DNA from 2 places in the Paraburkholderia sp. SIMBA_053 genome. Region 2 is predicted to be linked to the other one. Evidence: riboswitches for the same ligand, from Rfam matches in the RefSeq annotation. Region 2 holds a riboswitch; the other holds the start of a gene.

Region 1 (4,308 bases), on a different contig from region 2:
TGTCCGGCGGCCAGTCGTTCTTCGATAAAGCCGAAATCAAGGACATTTGCGCGTATCTGCGGCTGATTGCGAATGCTAACGACGACCCCGCGTTCATCCGCGCGATCACCACGCCGCGTCGCGGTGTCGGTAACACGACGCTCGAAGCGCTCGGCTCGTTCGCGGGTCAAGCGAAGGTGTCGCTGTTCGAGGCGGTGTATATGGGCGGCATCGAAGCGCGCTTGTCGCCGCGTCAGATCGAACCGATGCGCGTGTTCTGCGACTTCATGCAGCGCCTTACCGACCGCGCCGAAAAGGACGCGGCCGGCACGCTGCTCGATGAGTTGATGGACGCGATCCACTACGAAGCGTATCTGTACGACGCATTCGATGAACGTCAGGCGCAATCCAAGTGGCAGAACGTCCTGGAGTTCATCGAATGGTTGAAGCGCAAGGGCACGAAGGCGGAGCCCCAAGGCTCGGATGAATCCGCTGGCTCGGGCAACCAGGAGGCAACCGGCTACGACACGGCGGACGGCTTTGGCGACACCGGCAAGAACCTGCTCGGCCTCATCCAGACGGTCGCGTTGATGTCGATGCTCGAAGGCCGCGAGGAAGACCCGGACGCGGTGCGGCTCTCAACCGTGCACGCGTCGAAAGGGCTCGAATATCCACACGTGTTTCTGGTGGGCGTCGAAGAAGGCATCATGCCGCATAGAGGCGGCGCGGACGACGAGCCGATCGACGACGCGCGCATCGAGGAAGAGCGCCGTCTGATGTATGTCGCGATCACGCGCGCGCAACGCAGTCTGCATCTGAACTGGTGCAAAAAGCGCAAGCGCGCACGGGAGACGGTGGTTTGCGAGCCGTCGCGATTCATTCCCGAGATGCTGCTGGACGACGCGCCGCCGCCGACGCCCGAAGAGGCGCCGATGTCGCCGAAAGACCGGCTCGCGAGTCTCAAGGCGCTGCTGCAGAAGCCTTGAATGCCGTGGTTAGCGCGTGCGTGGCAAGACCCCGCTGACCTCAGGTGCTTCACCGGTTTTCGTAGAAAGGCGCGCTACAGTGGCGCGGCTGGTCGGTCGCACGGTCATGTACCTTCGCGTATCTTTGCGCACCTTCGAGCATGCCAACTGGAGACCGCCGCATGACCTCGCCGACGCTCGCGCCATACACCCGCGCCCTCGAAGCCTACATCGACGCGAAAGACAACACGCGCGCGCAACGCATGCCGGATGCTTTCGCTCCCGACGCCGAGCTCACCATTTCTCTTGCAACGTCGACAATCACCTTCCCCGCGCGCACGGTCGGCATAGACGCGATCACGAAGACACTCGTCACCGACTTCGGCGCGACATACACGCGGTGCCGCACGTATTACTTGTGCGACTCGCTGAAGGTGCGCGACGGTGTGATCGATGCGCGGCCGTGGCTTGTGCTGATGCGTGAACCCGCGGCCGGCGCATTGCGCGTGGGCCACGGCGTCTACCGCTGGACTTTCGATAAGACGCCCGCTGTCAGCCGCTTTCATATTCACATCGCACGCATGGACGTCGTGCACGATGCGGATGGCGCGTTGCTCGACGCGTTGCAGGAAGGCTTGAGTTATCCGTGGCTTGCGCCGGCGGAATTGCACGCGCGTTTCACCGAGCTTGCGCGCAGGACGCCGGCGCTCTCGTTTGTCGATGCCTTCGCTCGTCCCGTCGGCGAGCGATAAGGCGCCACGCGCGCAAGAATCCGTCGAGCATAAAAAATCCCTGCCCGCGTGGTTGCGGTGCAGGGATTGAGTTGTCGGGCAAGCGGCGCGCAATTGTCTTTGCGCGCGACTAATGCACGCTACTTCGTGTTACTTCCCGTCACTTCGCGGCACTGACCATGTAGTCGACGGCGGCCTTTACGTCGGCGTCCGAGGCGTTCGAGCCGCCTTTGGGCGGCATCGCGCCCTTGCCGTGCAGCGCATAGTTGTAGACGGTGTCCATCGGCTCTTTCAGGCGCGCTGCCCACGCTTCCTTGTCCCCGAACTTGGGCGCGTTGAGCACGCCGGCAGCGTGACATGCCTGACACACCTGCTGGTACAGGGCCTTGCCCGCTTGCGATGCATCCGCGCTTTGCGTGGCGCCGGACGCGGGCGCTGCGGCTTGCGGGACGCTCGCCATTGCCGCCACCGCGGCGGCGGCTTGTGCCGCGCCCGCGTCGGAAGCGCCGGCGGCAGCCGTTGCACCAGAAGCGCCCGCCGCGACAGAAGCGGCCGCTGCGCCCGATGCCGGTTGCGCCGGTTCAGCGAAGCTCGCGCCCGAATTGTTCGCCATGTAGGCCACCGCGCGGGCGATTTCGAAGTCGCTGTAATCGTCCGGGCTCGTGCCGCCGCGCGGCGGCATGGCGCCTTTACCGGCGAGCGCCGTATGCAGCAGCGTGTCGAAGCCTTGGGAGATGCGTGGTGCCCAGTCGGCAGTATTGGTGAACTTCGGTGCGCCTGCCGCGCCGGACGCGTGACAGGTCGAGCACACCGCCTTGTAGACTTCTTCGCCGGTCTTGTAGACGCGCGGCGCGTTGGCGTCGCGAATGTCGACCTGAGCGATAGGCTTGATGCGGGCACTGACCTCGGCTTGGGAGAGACTGTCGGTGCCGGCGCCCGTGCGCGTCGAATTGTCGACGTAATAGGCCAGCAGAACGATGATGATGATCGGCACAGCAAACCCAGCGATGACCGCGGCGATGAGCTGTCCTGGGGTTTTGATCGGGGCTCCGTGTGGTGCTTCGCTCATGCTTGTCTCGTCTCCGTGGGTATGTGAGCGGTACAGCGCGACGGCAACTTCTTGTTCTTGATCGGCCACGGACGATTATAGACGCAAGCTTTCTGCGGCGGCGAGGGCCGCGGCGTGCTGTTCAGCAGGCGTTTACCCGCATCGCGCGAAGTCCTGCAAAGGTGCGCGAAACCACGGGAGACGGGCCCGAAGGCCGTCCGGTGGACGGTATGGCGGAAACCGGGTATCCTTTCGGTCTTGCTTTGGCGCCGCATCCGCTCAGTTTGCCGCGCTTTCGCGTTTCTTGTGTCAAAGCGCCCGTAGCTCAATGGATAGAGTACTGCCCTCCGAAGGCAGGGGTTGCTGGTTCGATCCCAGCCGGGCGCGCCAATAACATTGGCTCGGAATCAAGGGTTTAGGCAAACAACGCCTAAGCCCTTTTTTATTTCCCGCGCCCTCAATGCCGCGCCATTCGGCGCCTCATCCCCAGGCTTGTCCGCTGCGCTCACTCCCGCTAGAATCCCCCGGTCACTGGGGAGTAGCCTTCCTTCACGCATCGCATGAAGGAGAGCGCGTCAACATACTTGACCTGACGGGTCATGGCGCGTTCGACCGGGTCGGTTTGGCGAGACCATTGGCGCACTGCTTCGTTCTGGTCGGACGGGTGGCGGTGCGTCATTGGTTCGTCTAACGTCCGACCGCGGAGCCGCTGTGAAATCACGTTGTCCCCTACCCAATTTCCTCCTGCACCATGCGCCGCGCCGCGCGTTTCCCGTCGACGGGAGCCGTGCATGACCGGTCTTATCATCGAACTGGCCGTCATGCTGGTCGTCATTCTGGTGGCGGCCGAGCTTTTCACCAACGCGCTCGAACATCTCGGCGAGCGCCTCAAAATCTCGGAAGGCGTCACCGGCTCGCTGTTTGCGGCGGTCGGCACTGCGTTGCCGGAGACCTTGGTGCCGCTGATCGCAATCATCGGCGGCACGGCTGATCATGCCGTCAATGAGGAAATCGGTGTCGGCGCCATCCTCGGCGCGCCGCTGATGCTTTCCACGCTGTCCACCTTCCTCATGACGCTCGCGGTCCTGCGTTCACGCGGCATCGGCGGACGCGTCGCACCCGAACGCTCGGGTTTCACGCGCGACCTCAACTATTTCCTTTTCGCGTTCCTGCTGGCGGCGGCGGCCATGTATGTGCCGCACGAGCAAAGAATCGTCCGCGCGCTGTTCAGCATTGCACTCGTGGGCGTCTACGTCGCTTATGTGGTGGCGACTTTCCGCGCGTCGAACAGTCTCGTGGATGCGGGTCACGGCACGGAGGCGCCGGGCAAGATGATGCTCGCGCGCCTCGGCGTGTCGACCAACCTGGCGACGATCGCCGTCCAGCTCGTGCTCGCCGTCGCCTTGCTGGTGTGGGGCGCCGAAGGTTTCATCCATGGCGTTCGGGGCGTGTCCGAGGCGTTCGGCGTCTCGCCGCTGCTGCTCTCCCTGCTGATCATCCCGATCGCTACCGAACTGCCGGAGAAGGTGAACAGCATTCTGTGGATTCGCCGCGGCAAGGACACGCTGGCGTTCGGCAACATCAC
Region 2 (4,308 bases):
CGAGACAGTGCAGCAGCGCCTGGCTTTGCGTGGCGAAGCGCGTTTCCGCTTCGGCGGTATCGGGCGGTTGCGCCGCGCCAGTTGCACCTGTTGCCGCGCTGTGGCCCAGCGCTACGCATTTTTCAGCGGCTGCAACGGCCGCTGTGCTTCTAGCCGATGCTGCAGTTGCGGCCGTCGGGCCGGGGTCGCGCTGGCCGACTGCGCGCGCGGTGTCCCGGGCGACAACCGAGGATCGCGCGCACACGAGGTGGCCCAATGCGCCTTCGCTGCTCAGCAGAATAGCGATCGCGCCGCCTTGGACTTCGTCTTCAATGGTGCCGTATGCGGGATCTGCGGGCTCGTCCGCGTAGACGAGCAATACCGGCGACGCAGGCTGCGTCGCGAATTGCGCATAGGCTTCGAGGAGCGCATAGCCGAGCGTTTCGGGCCCGGCGGAGATCGCGCTCGCCGCCGAGCGGTCGCCGCGCGCAATGCCGAACACGCCCGTCATGGCGTTGAGCACCGAGAGGCTGAAGGCGGTCGGCGAGACGGGCTCGCCGGAACTGATCGCGCGGAGGATGTCGGTAGTGCGGCGCAATTCTCCGTGCCGCGAGGCGAACACGACGCGGGCCTCGTCGGCGCCGACACAATCGTGCGCAACCTTCAGCGCGACTCTGGACAGAGTGCTGAGACGCCGCCGCACGATCGGCTCGATAAAGCCGATGTCGGGTGCGGCAGAAGCGGCGGCAGGCCAGCTAGACCAGCGAGCGACCGGAATGGTCCAGTGCGGATCGGGCATATCGGTGTTCGCGCGTAGAAGCAGGGAGAGGTTGAAGCGCCTGACGGAACACGCAGCCTTCATAGCGTATGCGCGCCGCGCGGACCGGCAACTCCAGCCGCGGGTCGATCAGTCTTTTTGTAGGTTCACCGAAATTAACGGCACATCGGCCGGATTATTTAGGTGCCTCTGACAATCGACCTTATAAATTGGCTCCGGCTCCCGCAGTGGCCGGAATCATACTGAAGATTTTCGTTTAAATCAGCCAAAAAAGACGTATCCATCTGTATCCGTGTCGCGATTGCCACGGTGCCGTTCAGGCGATATTAGATTTCGCGGACGTTTCAAGGGACGCTTGGGAATCTACCTATGGCGGTGTGTTTTCCTGTCGGATTGCAGTGTTGCGCAACGCGGCTTACGTTGAAAGCAGCTTGAAACTTTCAATAAACTTTCTGCGAAGGCTGTTGCACTTCAATACATTCGTTTTGCCGGCCGATGCAAGGGTCGGCGCTGCGGCCGTCATGCCACGCCTGCTATAATCCGCCCCTCATTGGGGAGTAGCCGCCCCGCAGCGCGTTCGTCCGGCAAGCAGGCCGGGCTCGTGGAACGCGAACTCGCGGGGGCGCCTGTCAACAGACTTGGCCGTTACGGCCATGGCAGCCGCAGCCTCAGGCCTGGCGAGACCGATGACCCACACCCTGCCGCAATTGGGCCCGGCGTGTCGTGGGTCGTCGCTCGTTCAATCTCGGCCCAGGAATTCAAAACAACGTGATCCACGCTTTTCTCATTTCGACCGGAGCGGTCGCGCTCGCCGAGATCGGCGACAAGACGCAATTGCTGTCGCTCGTGCTTGCCGCGCGTTATCGGAAGCCAGTGCCAATTATTCTGGGCGTGCTGGCGGCGACACTCGTCAATCACGCGGGCGCGGGCGCACTTGGCGCGTGGCTCGGCTCGCTGCTCACGCCGACCGTGATGCGCTGGGCGCTGGCTATTTCGTTCATCGGCATGGGTTTGTGGATTCTCGTGCCCGACAAGCTAGCCGATGACGAGGCCAACACGAACCGCACCCACCTCGGCGTCTTCGGCGCAACTGTCGTGGCATTTTTCCTGGCGGAGATGGGCGACAAGACGCAGATCGCGACGGTGGCGCTGGCCGCGCGGTTTCACGATTTCTTCGGCGTGGTGGCCGGCACCACGCTCGGCATGATGATCGCCAACGTGCCGGCGATCCTGCTCGGCGACCGTTTCGCTCACCGTCTGCCGACCGGCGTCGTGCATGGCATCGCCGCCGTGCTGTTCGTCGTTCTCGGGACAATGGCGCTGTTCGGCGCAGGAATCTGAAGCGAACCGCGCGATCCGGGCGCCAGCCGGATTGCGCGCCGCCGCGCGTCACCGCCCTGTCACTGCTCCGTCACCGCTCCGTCACTGCGCGGCTTTCGCGCCGGACGCGGGCGCGGGCGCCATTGCCGATGCCGGGGCAGCGGCGGGCACAGGCGTTTCGTTCGGAGCGCCTGCGCCGGTGCCTAGCGGAATCTTGACCGTACGCACAACACCATTGCCGAGCGGGAAGTCTGCGAGCGCGCTGCGAGCGAGATACGGCATGGCCCTCACCAGCGACGACTCGCCGCCCGAATTGCGCGCGGTCACGTTGTAGACCTCCTTGCCGGTCGCGCGCTCCGTGATCCGAACACCGAGCAGATGCGTGAAGATCGGATAGCTCTGGTTCACGTATCCGGCGGGAAACGGTCCCCACGGCCCCCACGGATCGTACGGACGCCCCCACCCCCAGTAAGGCGCCGGCCACGGGTTGTAATAGACCGGCTCGGCCACTGTCACCACGTCCGAACGAATTCCATACGAGAGTCCGACCAGATAGCGCGCCTGCGCGCCGTCCACCTGGCGAAACGCGTGCGTGGCCAGTTCATTGGCGACGATGTGCTCATACGTGGTCAGTTCGAGATTGTTCCGCTGATCGGGTTCGCGCATGAACGCGTAGGTGCGCGTCGCGTCGCCGCCGCTCCAGTCGGAGAACGCGGTGACTTGCGTCGTCACATAAGTCGTGCAGCCGGACAGCAGCACGGTCAGCGCCGCCAGCAGCAGCATGGCGCGGCGCGTCCATCGATTCGTTTTCATGGTCTACCTCGTGAAGCGTTTGGGTCGGCTCGGGTTCGTATTGTACGTAGACCGTAGGCCAGGCCTCACGTTCCGGGCCCCGCCGCGTGGGCCTGTGTTTGTCTGGACGGCCGGTCGCGCGCCGGCTTTGCGGCGCGTTGGGAACGGTCGAAAGTTCGCTCCGCACGATTCGCCGAGGCTTTGTACAATGGCTCGACAAGCCCGGCTCACACGCCTTGTGCGCCGGCCGCTCGAGTCCCATCACTACAGAACGCCATGGCCGATACCGCAACGCCCAATGTGATCCGCCGCGCCGATTATGCGCCGCCCGCTTTCCTGATCGACACCGTCGCACTCGAATTCGACCTGCTGCCGGAACGCACGGTCGTGAAGAACACAATGCGCGTGCGCCGCAATCCGGACGCGTCGCGCGCCGCGCATCTCGAGCTAATGGGCGAACAGCTTGAGTTCGTCAGCGCTACGCTCGACGGCCAGCCGTTCGCCAACGCGCATGCGCACGAACACGGGCTGGTCCTCGACAATGTGCCGGAGAAGTTCGAGCTCACGCTCACGAACATTTGCAATCCGGCCGCGAACACCACGCTCTCCGGCCTGTATGTTTCGAGTGGGAATTTCTTCACGCAGTGCGAGGCCGAAGGCTTTCGCCGCATCACGTACTTCCTCGACCGGCCAGACGTCATGGCCACTTACACGGTTACGCTGCGGGCCAGCAAGGCCGATTACCCCGTGCTGCTGTCCAACGGCAATCTGCTCGAAGAAGGCGATCTGCCGGACGGCCGCCATTTCGCGCGCTGGGAAGATCCGTTCAGAAAGCCGAGCTATCTGTTCGCGCTCGTCGCCGGCAAGCTCGTTGCGCTGGAAGAGCGAGTAAAGACGGGTTCGGGCAAGGAAAAGCTGCTGCAGGTATGGGTCGAGCCGCACGATCTCGACAAGACGCGTCACGCAATGGATTCGCTGATTCACTCGATCCGCTGGGACGAGGAGCGCTTCGGGCTTGAACTGGATCTGGACCGCTTCATGATCGTCGCCGTGAGCGACTTCAACATGGGCGCGATGGAGAACAAGGGACTCAACATCTTCAACACGAAGTATGTGCTGGCAAACCCCGAGACGGCGACCGACACCGACTTTGCGAATATCGAGGCGGTAGTCGGCCACGAGTATTTCCACAACTGGACCGGCAATCGCGTGACCTGCCGCGACTGGTTCCAGTTGAGCCTCAAGGAAGGCCTGACAGTATTTCGCGATCAGGAATTTTCGGCCGACATGGCCGCCGGCGAGGCCGACGGCAGTGCCGAAGCCGCGCGCGCCACCAAGCGCATCGAAGACGTGCGCGTGCTGCGCCAGATGCAGTTCGCCGAAGACGCCGGACCGATGGCCCACCCGGTGCGTCCCGAAAGCTACGTCGAGATCAATAA

What was found. Region 2 has a riboswitch for manganese ahead of SB753_RS13575 (TMEM165/GDT1 family protein). Riboswitches for the same ligand answer to the same signal wherever they lie in the genome.
Region 1: it holds a riboswitch for manganese, as region 2 does, so the genes downstream of both, SB753_RS21645 (sodium:calcium antiporter) here and SB753_RS13575 (TMEM165/GDT1 family protein) in region 2, are expected to answer to the same signal.

What each region holds. Positions count from the first base shown of each region.
Region 1 covers NZ_JAWRXU010000007.1:128,664-132,971, forward strand. The annotation lists gene SB753_RS21625 (UvrD-helicase domain-containing protein) at 1-965, shown strand, start outside; gene SB753_RS21630 (hypothetical protein) at 1,127-1,696, shown strand; gene SB753_RS21635 (c-type cytochrome) at 1,836-2,744, opposite strand; tRNA gene SB753_RS21640 (tRNA-Arg) at 3,038-3,113, shown strand; yybP-ykoY riboswitch at 3,245-3,424, shown strand; gene SB753_RS21645 (sodium:calcium antiporter) at 3,515-4,308, shown strand, end outside.
Region 2 covers NZ_JAWRXU010000003.1:343,520-347,827, forward strand. The annotation lists gene SB753_RS13570 (beta-ketoacyl synthase chain length factor) at 1-778, opposite strand, end outside; yybP-ykoY riboswitch at 1,298-1,513, shown strand; gene SB753_RS13575 (TMEM165/GDT1 family protein) at 1,526-2,098, shown strand; gene SB753_RS13580 (DUF4136 domain-containing protein) at 2,180-2,890, opposite strand; gene pepN (aminopeptidase N) at 3,146-4,308, shown strand, end outside.